2 regions of the Streptomyces sp. AF1A genome follow, and region 2 is predicted to be linked to the other one. Evidence: riboswitches for the same ligand, from Rfam matches in the RefSeq annotation. Region 2 holds a riboswitch; the other holds the start of a gene.
What was found. A riboswitch is a leader RNA that binds a small molecule or an ion and turns the genes downstream of it on or off. The one in region 2 is predicted to bind thiamine pyrophosphate.

Region 1 (4,545 bases), on a different contig from region 2:
TAGGAACCCAGACGCACGGGTCGTCCAGCCGTGGCGGAGGACCGCTCCGGAATGGATTCGGCTGCCTGCCCCTTCGTTGCCTTCATCACGTTGCAACTAACGCTGTGGTGCAGTTATGGATGTGCGGCGAACGAGTGAAGGATTAGCCGGACAAACACCTTGTTCAGGAATCGGTCGGGCCTACATGCAGCACGTATGAGGAATGGGCGAAATGCGCGACCCCTGCCGCGGCCGAGGACGAGGCGGTCCGCGCACCGACCAGCCTCGGGCTGTTCGGCAGCGCGAGACCGCCCCTGGTGCGCCTCAGTCCGCGATCGGCAGGTAGACCCGGTTGCCCGCCTCGGCGAACTCCCTCGACTTCTGGAGCATCCCCTCGGCGATCTCCTCCGCCGACGCTCCCTCAGCCGCGTCACCACCGAACCGCTCCGTGATGCTGTGGCTGATCTTCATACTGCAGAACTTCGGTCCGCACATGGAGCAGAAGTGGGCCGTCTTGGCGGGCTCGGCCGGCAGGGTCTCGTCGTGGAACTCCCGTGCCGTGTCCGGGTCCAGAGCGAGGTTGAACTGGTCCTCCCACCGGAACTCGAAGCGGGCGTCGGACAGGGCGTCGTCCCACTCCTGTGCGCCCGGGTGCCCCTTGGCGAGGTCGGCCGCATGAGCAGCGATCTTGTAGGTGATGACGCCGGTCTTGACGTCGTCCCGGTTGGGCAGGCCCAGGTGCTCCTTGGGCGTGACGTAGCAGAGCATCGCCGTGCCCCACCAGGCGATCATCGCGGCGCCGATGCCGGAGGTGATGTGGTCGTACGCCGGCGCGACATCCGTGGTCAGCGGGCCGAGCGTATAGAACGGAGCCTCATCGCAGATCTCCTGCTGAAGGTCGATGTTCTCCTTGATCTTGTGCATCGGGACGTGACCGGGGCCCTCGATCATCGTCTGTACGTGGAAACGCCTGGCGATCCGGTTGAGTTCCCCGAGCGTCCGCAACTCCGCGAACTGCGCCTCGTCGTTGGCGTCCGCGATCGAGCCGGGGCGCAGACCGTCGCCCAGCGAGTACGTGACGTCGTAGGCGGCGAGGATCTCGCACAGCTCCTCGAAGTTCTCGTACAGGAACGACTCCTTGTGGTGCGCCAGGCACCACGCGGCCATGATCGAGCCGCCACGCGAGACGATGCCGGTCTTGCGGTTCGCCGTGAGCGGGACGAACGGCAGGCGCACGCCCGCGTGGACCGTCATGTAGTCCACGCCCTGCTCGGCCTGCTCGATGACGGTGTCCTTGTAGATCTCCCACGTCAGTTCCTCGGCCTTGCCGTCGACCTTCTCCAGGGCCTGGTAGAGCGGCACGGTGCCGATGGGGACGGGGGAGTTGCGCAGCACCCACTCGCGGGTGGTGTGGATGTTGCGGCCGGTGGACAGGTCCATGACCGTGTCGGCGCCCCAGCGGGTCGCCCAGGTCATCTTCTCGACCTCCTCCTCGATGGAGGACGTCACCGCGGAATTGCCGATGTTGGCGTTGACCTTCACCAGGAACCGCTTGCCGATGATCATCGGCTCGATCTCCGGGTGGTTGACGTTGGCGGGCAGCACCGCCCGACCCGCCGCGATCTCCTCGCGGACCACCTCGGGGGAAACGTTCTCCCGGATGGCCACGAACTCCATCTCGGGAGTGATCTCGCCCCGGCGCGCGTACGCGAGCTGCGTGACGGCCTGGCCGCCCCGGCCCCGCCGCGGCTGGCGCGGGCGTCCCGGGAAGACCGCGTCGAGGTTGCGCAGTCCCCCGCGCGGCGAGGTGTGCTTGATGCCGTCGTCCTCGGGACGGACGGGACGGCCCGCGTACTCCTCGGTGTCGCCGCGGGCGATGACCCAGTTCTCCCGCAGCGGCGGCAGGCCCCTGCGGACGTCGGTGTCGACGAGTGGATCGGTGTACGGGCCCGACGTGTCGTACAGCGTGACCGACTGCCCGTTGGTGAGGTGCACCTGACGGACCGGCACACGCACGTCGGGGCGTGAGCCCTCGACGTACGCCTTGTGCCAGCCGATGGACTTCCCGGCCTCCCGCGACGTGTCGTCCTGAACGGAGGCAGGTGTGCGTGCGTCCTTGTTGGTCATGAGACCTACTCCCTACGCCGGCATTACCCGGTAACAGGTTCGGCGGTCGACGCAGCGGTTTCCGTCTGCCGACGCTTCCCGCGGAACATCCCGTGTTCCACGTGAAACATCACATGTACGGAGGTCAGCGCCCTCTCAGCCCGGTGCTCCGAGCTCCCGCGTGTGCAAAGGTGCTCCCACGCTAGCGTCATATACAGCGCGGTGAACAGTGGGCCTCCGCCCTTCTTGCCAGGATCGAGCGTGCCCGGGATGGAGCAGTACCCGTATCAACCGCCCGAGCCTCGCCGCCGAGACGGCTCGGGACAGGAGGGCGGATACGCGCCCACGACGGCCGTGCGGCCGTCCCCGGCCAGCCCCGGGGACACCCTCAGGCGGTCCCGGCCGACCACGACGCGAGATCGTGCGCACGCTGGCCGGCTCCTTCGGCCTGGTCGCCTCGGTCGCGGTCACGACCGCGCTCGCCGCGCTGGTGGTGGCGGCCGACCGGCCCGGACGCGCCGGCGCCGGCCGGTGCACAGTCCCCGCCGGCACGCGGCGGCCGGGGCGACGCCGGAAGCGGTGAGGCCGGGGCCGCCCGCAAGCACCGATTCCTGGACTTCCGGTTCCCCGCGCAGAAGCGTTCCTGCACAGTTCCGTACGGCACGGCACAGCGTCCGTCGCCCGGACCGCGACCGCTCAGCCGGCGCTCTGCTCCTCGGCGAGGATGCGGTCCAGGGCTTCCTCGAGATGGGCGTCGAAATCGGCCAGGGCGCCTTCCTGGCCGAGCGGCACCAGCTTGTCCGTACGATCGAGGAAGGCCACGAGCGGCGGCGTCGACGAGCGGAACAGGGCGTAATCGCTGCCGACCTGAAGCCGGATCAGCACCTCACCCAGCACCTCGGTATCGACCGGTGCGATGCGCACATCCCCCTCCCCGCACGGGCGCCCGACCCCGTCGATGAGCAGTTCGCGCCCGAAGACCCAGGTGACCGGGGCGTCACCGGGCAGATGGAAGGTGAGCCGCACGGCATAGGGATCACCTGTCTCGTAGCGCAGCTCCACCGGAATGCGGAAGGAGAGCTCCTCCGAGACGAGAAAGCTCATCATGACCTCTGCCTGTACGGACTCTCGCATCGCCTACCCCGTCGTATGACGTCGACTGGCCGGGACTGATCCCTATGACCGTGGGTCAAATCTTGCTGAACGTACACAGCAGATCACAAGGAGTGAGTTTTCAGATACTGATAGAGAGCGTCAGGGAGCCGATGTGGCGCCCGATCTCCGCCTGCAACCGGTGGGCCGCGGGCAACAGCCGGTCGGCCTGGTGGGCGGGCAGCGAAATGGCCACGGTGGCCGCGGTGGTGCCGACCGTGATCGGAACGGCTGCGCAGACCGTGCCGAGCGCGTACTCCTGACGTTCCACCACCGGCTCCATGCGCCGTGTCCGCGCCAGCCGCCGCAGCAGGGCGTCGTTGTCCCGCACGGTGTACGGCGTGATGGCCTGCACGGGGTGGCGGGCGAGATGGTCGCGCCGGGCGTCCTCGTCCAGCTGGGAGAGCAGGCACTGGCCGATGGCGTGCGCGTGACCGGTCTCCCGGAAGCCGGCCCACTCCTCGACCGCCGGGGCCTCGCGGGAGTCGGAGACGCACAGGACCTCGATCTCCCCGTCGCGGTACGCCGCGTAGTACATCGGGACACCGATGGAATCACGCCAGTGCGCGAGCGTGTCCGCCACCGTGCTGCGACGTTTCTGCTGTGCCCCGCTGCTGCCCAGTCGCTCGGCGGCCTCACCGAGGAAGAACAGCCCTTTCTCACGGCGCAGATAGCCCTCGTGCACCAGCGTGCGCAGCAGGTGGTACGCCGTGGGCAGGGCCAGGCCGGTCTCGCGGGCGAGTTGTTTGGCGGGAGCGCCGTACGGACGGGCGGCGACGGTCTCCAGCAGGCGCATGGCGCGCTGCACGGAGCCGATGAGGGTCACGGCGGCCGACGACCCCGCGGCGCCGGGGTGCGGTCGGCCCGGGACGGTCACGGTGGGCGCCCGCTGGGCGGGGGGTGCGCAGGGACGAGGCAGGCTGGGAGGTGCGTGGGGTTCTGCGGGTGCGGTGTCGACCGTGGCCAAGGGGTACTCCCGAAGCGCGAGGGGCAGCCCGTGCGGGGGCAAAGAGCACGGAGGGGGTCTGCGCCTCCCACGGGGCGGGACCCGTGGGGGGTTCCGGACTCTAACCGCCCGCCACCGCGTGCAGACGGCCCCGCGGGGAAACTTCCCTCCCCCGAGGGAACCGGTGGCCCCTCACCGGTGACCGGCTCCCGCGATGCTCACCAGTCGCCGCGCGACGAGGAACTCGACATGAACTTGCGCACGATGTAGATCAGTCCGCCGACCAGGGCCACGAAGACCAGCGCCTTGAACAGCAGGCCGATCACGAACCCGATCACCGTCGCTATCAGGCCGCCGAACAC
Region 2 (4,545 bases):
GCCCGGCGCCCCGGCGGGCCAGCGCGGCGGCGGCGAGACCTCCGATCAGCACCGCGATGGCGGTGGCGGCGACCGCGTACTGCAGCGAGGTCCACACCGCGTGCACGGGTGCGACCAGGAAGGTGCCGCCGTCGGAGTCCGCCAGCGCCCGGTAGTAGCCGAGGCCGGGCGCGTCCAGGGAGCGCCGGACGAGGACGGCGAGCGGCAGCACCAGCAGCAGTGCGACGGTGCCGAGGACGCCGGCGAGCAGCGCCCACTGCCCGGCGCCGCGCGGACGCCGGGCGGTGACGTTCGGGGCGACGAGGCGCAGGGCGGTCTCCCGGCGCCGTACCGTCCACGCGTGCACGGCGAGGACGGCGCCGACCGCGACGAACTGGACGAGGGTGAGGACGGCGGCCGTGGGCAGGTCGAAGACCTCCGAGGTCTGCCGGTAGATCTCCACTTCGATGGTGGAGAACGTGGGCCCGCCGAGGATCTGGACGACGCCGAAGGAGGTGAAGGTGAACAGGAACACCATCAGCGCGGCGGCGGCCACGGCGGGCGCCAGGGCCGGGAGGGTGACCTTCCGCCACGCCTGGAGGGGCGATGCGCCCAGCATGCGCGCGGCCTCCTCCTGCCGGGGGTCGAGCTGGGCCCACAGCCCGCCCACCGTCCGCACGACGACGGCGTAGTTGAAGAAGACATGGGCCAGCAGGATGGCCCACACCGTGGTGTCCAGCCGTACGCCCCACAGCCGGTCGAGCAGCCCGCCGTGCCCGACCAGCGCGAGGAACGCGCTGCCGGCGACGACGGTCGGCAGCACGAACGGCACGGTGACGACGGCGCGCAGCACCTGCTTGCCCGGGAAGTCGAGCCGGGCGAAGACGTGGGCGGCGGGCAGGGCGAGCAGCAGGGTCAGCGCGGTGGAGGCGAGCGCCTGCCAGGTGGTGAACCACAGCACGTGCCGGATGTCCGGCTGCGTGAGCACGTCCGCGATCCGCCCGGGATGCCAGGCGCCGTCGGTCTTCAGCCCGCGGGCCACGATCGCGGCCACCGGCCAGGCGAAGAACACGGCGAAGAACGCGACGGGCAGGGCCAGCAGCCCGAGCCGCGTCGCGCTCCCGCGCATGTCCCGTCGGCGGGGAGCTACTTCAGTACGAGCGAGGTCCACGTCTTGACCCACTGATCACGGTTGGCGGCGATCTTGTCGGGGGCCATGGTCTCGGGGTGCTGGGCGGCCGGGCCGTACTTGGTGAAGTCGGCGGGCACGGCGGCCCCCTTCACCACCGGGTAGACGAACATCTTGAGCGGCATGTCCTCCTGGAACTCCTTGGTCAGCAGGAAGTCGATGAAGGCCTTGGCGCCCTTGGGGTTCTTCGCGTTGCTCAGCACCCCGGCGAACTCGATCTGCCGGAAGCAGGTGCCGGTGGCCACGCCGGTCGGGGCGGTGCTGGGCCGCTTCTTGGCGTAGATCACCTCGGCGGGCGGGGAGGAGGCGTACGACACGACCAGCGGCCGGTCGCCACCGGCCTTCTTCCCCTCCGACGAGCCGGAGAACTCCTGGTAGTAGGCCTGGTCCCAGCCGTCGACGACCTTCACGCCGTTGGCCTTCAGCTTCTTCCAGTAGTCCTGCCAGCTGTTGTCGCCGAACTGCGCGGCGCTGCCGAGCAGGAAGCCGAGGCCGGGCGAGGAGGTGGCCGCGTTCTCGGTGACGAGCAGGTTCTTGTACTCGGGCCTGGCCAGGTCGGCGAAGGACTGCGGCGGGGCGAGACGGTGGTCGGCGAAGTACTTCTTGTCGTAGTTGACGCATATGTCGCCGTAGTCGATCGGCGTGACCCGGTGCCTGTCCTTGTCGAGTTGGTACTGGGCGCCGACCGTGCCGAGTCCCTTGGCGGTGTACGGCTGGAACAGCCCGTTGTCGAGGGCCCGGGACAGCAGCGTGTTGTCGACGCCGAAGAAGACGTCGCCCTGGGGGTTGTCCTTGGTCAGGATGGCCTTGTTGACGGCCTGTCCCGCGTCGCCGTCCCGCAGGTTTCTGACCTTGTACCCGGACTGCCTCTCGAAGTCCTTGATGACGCTCTTGGAGGCGGCCCACGAGTCGTGGCTGACGAGGGTCACGGTCTTGGAGTCGCCGGAGGCGTGGCTGCCGGACGATCCGCATGCGGCGAGGGTGACCATGCCCAGGGCGACGGCCACGGCCGCCAGCCGCCTTGTGGTGATGCTCAACGAAGTCCTCCTGGGGTTGGCCAGGAAGAGACGCGGCCCTGCCCGGGCTCCCGCGCGGGAGCCCGGGCAGGGCGCAACAGCTCGAGTGATGACCGAACTTCCTACCCAGAATGACCTGGGCGAGGTTCAGAGGGTCTGCGGCCCGGTTGCCGCACTCTCAGCGCTGTGGCGCTCCCCTGTCGGAATATGGAGTTGTATGGACGTCGTCAGATTACCGCTCGGTGGCCGCCAGCTGACCACAGGCCCCGTCGATCTCCTGGCCCCGGGTGTCCCGGATGGTGACCGGTACCCCGTGCGCCTCGATGGCCGCCACGAAGGCCTTCTCGTCCTCGGGCCGTGAGGCGGTCCACCGGGAGCCCGGAGTCGGGTTCAGCGGGATGAGGTTGACGTGCACGGGCTTGCCCCTGAGCAGCCGGCCGAGCCGGTCGCCGCGCCATGCCTGGTCGTTGATGTCCCGGATCATGGCGTACTCGATGGACAGCCGGCGCCCGGACTTCGCGGCGTACTCGAACCCGGCGTCCAGCACCTCGCGCACCTTCCAGCGGGTGTTGACGGGGACGAGGGTGTCGCGCAGCTCGTCGTCGGGGGCGTGCAGGGAGATCGCGAGCCGGCACTTGAAGCCCTCGTCGGCGAACCGGTGGATGGCGGGCACCAGGCCGACGGTCGAGACGGTGATCCCGCGCTGCGAGAGCCCGAGCCCGTCCGGCGCCGGGTCGGTCAGCGCACGGATGGCCCCCACGACCCGCTTGTAGTTGGCCAGCGGCTCACCCATGCCCATGAAGACGATGTTGGACAGCCGGGCCGGCCCGCCGGGCACCTCCCCGTCCCGCAGCGCCCGCATCCCGTCGACGATCTGGTGGACGATCTCCGCGGTGGACAGGTTCCGGTCCAGTCCCGCCTGCCCGGTGGCGCAGAACGGACAGTTCATCCCACACCCGGCCTGTGAGCTGATGCACATGGTCACCCGGTCCGGGTAGCGCATCAGCACGGACTCGACGAGTGTCCCGTCGAACAGCCGCCACAGCGTCTTGCGGGTCGTCCCCTGGTCGGTCGACAGATGCCGGACGACCGTCATGAGCTCGGGGAGCAGCGCCTCGCGCAGCTTCTCCCGGGAGCCGGCCGGGATGTCGGTCCAGTGCTCCGGTCCGTGCGCGTACCGCGCGAAGTAGTGCTGCGAGAGCTGCTTGGCACGGAACGGCTTCTCACCGATCTCGGCCACCGCGTCCTTGCGCTCGGCAGGCGTGAGATCGGCAAGATGCCGCGGCGGCTTCTTGGCTCCGCGCGGCGCGACGAAAGTGAGTTCTCCGGGCTTGGGCATGGTGGTACCAGTGTCGCAGATCCAATCGGGTGACCTGGGGCCGCCGGTCCGGACGACTGTCGTCGGCGGTGGGCGTCAGGGTTGCTCAGCCGGCCCTCGTCATCGGTCACGGACCGGCGCTACGGCGAGGGGCGTGTCGGTACGCTGCTGGATGGTGCCGGCTTGTCGAGACCTGCGACGGCCTGATGTCGGCGGGGGCGCCGCATGTGCTCAGGTGGCCGAGCGCCAGTGGGGGATGCTCTCGAAGTGCACGTCGTAGCGGTCCTGCTCAGGGAGGAGCGAGTCGAACTCGGCTTCGCCGCGGCTGATGGCGGCCAGTTGCTCGAAGTAGCCGAACCGCTCGATGCCCGGGCTGAGCACGACGAACACGTCGGCCTCCTGGCCGTCGGCCGCCCCGAAGACGTGCGGCAGGCCGGGAGGAATGACGACGGCTTCCGGCCCTCTCCGCATGCGGGCGTGCGTCGGCGGCGGCAGCGCCCAGCGGGCCGAGGGCGGGAGCGCGGGCGCAGCCGGCGCCTGGCCCCGCTCGCTGCGCTCACCGGCGATCCGCGCAGGCCGCGGCCCGGGGGCGGTTGGATGTGGTGCCTGCTCGGGTACTCGCGGTGATGCGGGGACACGGTGGCACGAGGAGGAGAACGGCATGGCCAGGGAGCCTGTCCCCGACCACTGCGGTGGGCCGGTCGGGGACCGCGCGCGAAGGGGCGCCGAGGACCTGGACCGGATCCAGGCCGGCCTGCGCCGGGCCGTGCACGCGCAGGGGCGGATGCACCAACTGCTCGATGCGGTGCTCACCATCAGCAGCGCCCTGGACCTGAACGTGGTCCTGCGCACCATCGCGGACACCGCCCGGCAGATGGTCCAGGCCCGTTATGCCGCGGTCGGTGTGCTGGATCAGGACGGCGACTTCGCCGAGCTGATCACCTCGGGGTTCGGCGCGGATCAGTTCCGGGAAGCCGGGGGCGAGCTGCCGCACGGCACCGGCCTGCTCGGCGAGCTGGTGCGCGACCCGCGCCCGCTGCGCG

Region 1: another riboswitch for thiamine pyrophosphate. It lies ahead of thiC (phosphomethylpyrimidine synthase ThiC); the one in region 2 lies ahead of ACLU3S_RS29485 (thiamine ABC transporter substrate binding subunit).

What each region holds. Positions count from the first base shown of each region.
Region 1 is NZ_JBLEBI010000008.1:32,808-37,352, forward strand. It holds gene thiC (phosphomethylpyrimidine synthase ThiC) at 304-2,106, opposite strand; TPP riboswitch at 2,099-2,276, opposite strand; gene ACLU3S_RS04410 (hypothetical protein) at 2,507-2,668, shown strand; gene ACLU3S_RS04415 (SsgA family sporulation/cell division regulator) at 2,782-3,219, opposite strand; gene ACLU3S_RS04420 (IclR family transcriptional regulator) at 3,320-4,204, opposite strand; gene ACLU3S_RS04425 (DUF5326 family protein) at 4,402-4,545, opposite strand, start outside.
Region 2 is NZ_JBLEBI010000160.1:6,504-11,048, reverse strand. It holds gene ACLU3S_RS29490 (ABC transporter permease) at 1-1,108, opposite strand, end outside; gene ACLU3S_RS29485 (thiamine ABC transporter substrate binding subunit) at 1,126-2,157, opposite strand; TPP riboswitch at 2,286-2,393, opposite strand; gene rlmN (23S rRNA (adenine(2503)-C(2))-methyltransferase RlmN) at 2,417-3,523, opposite strand; gene ACLU3S_RS29475 (hypothetical protein) at 3,734-3,973, opposite strand; gene ACLU3S_RS29470 (PP2C family protein-serine/threonine phosphatase) at 4,164-4,545, shown strand, end outside.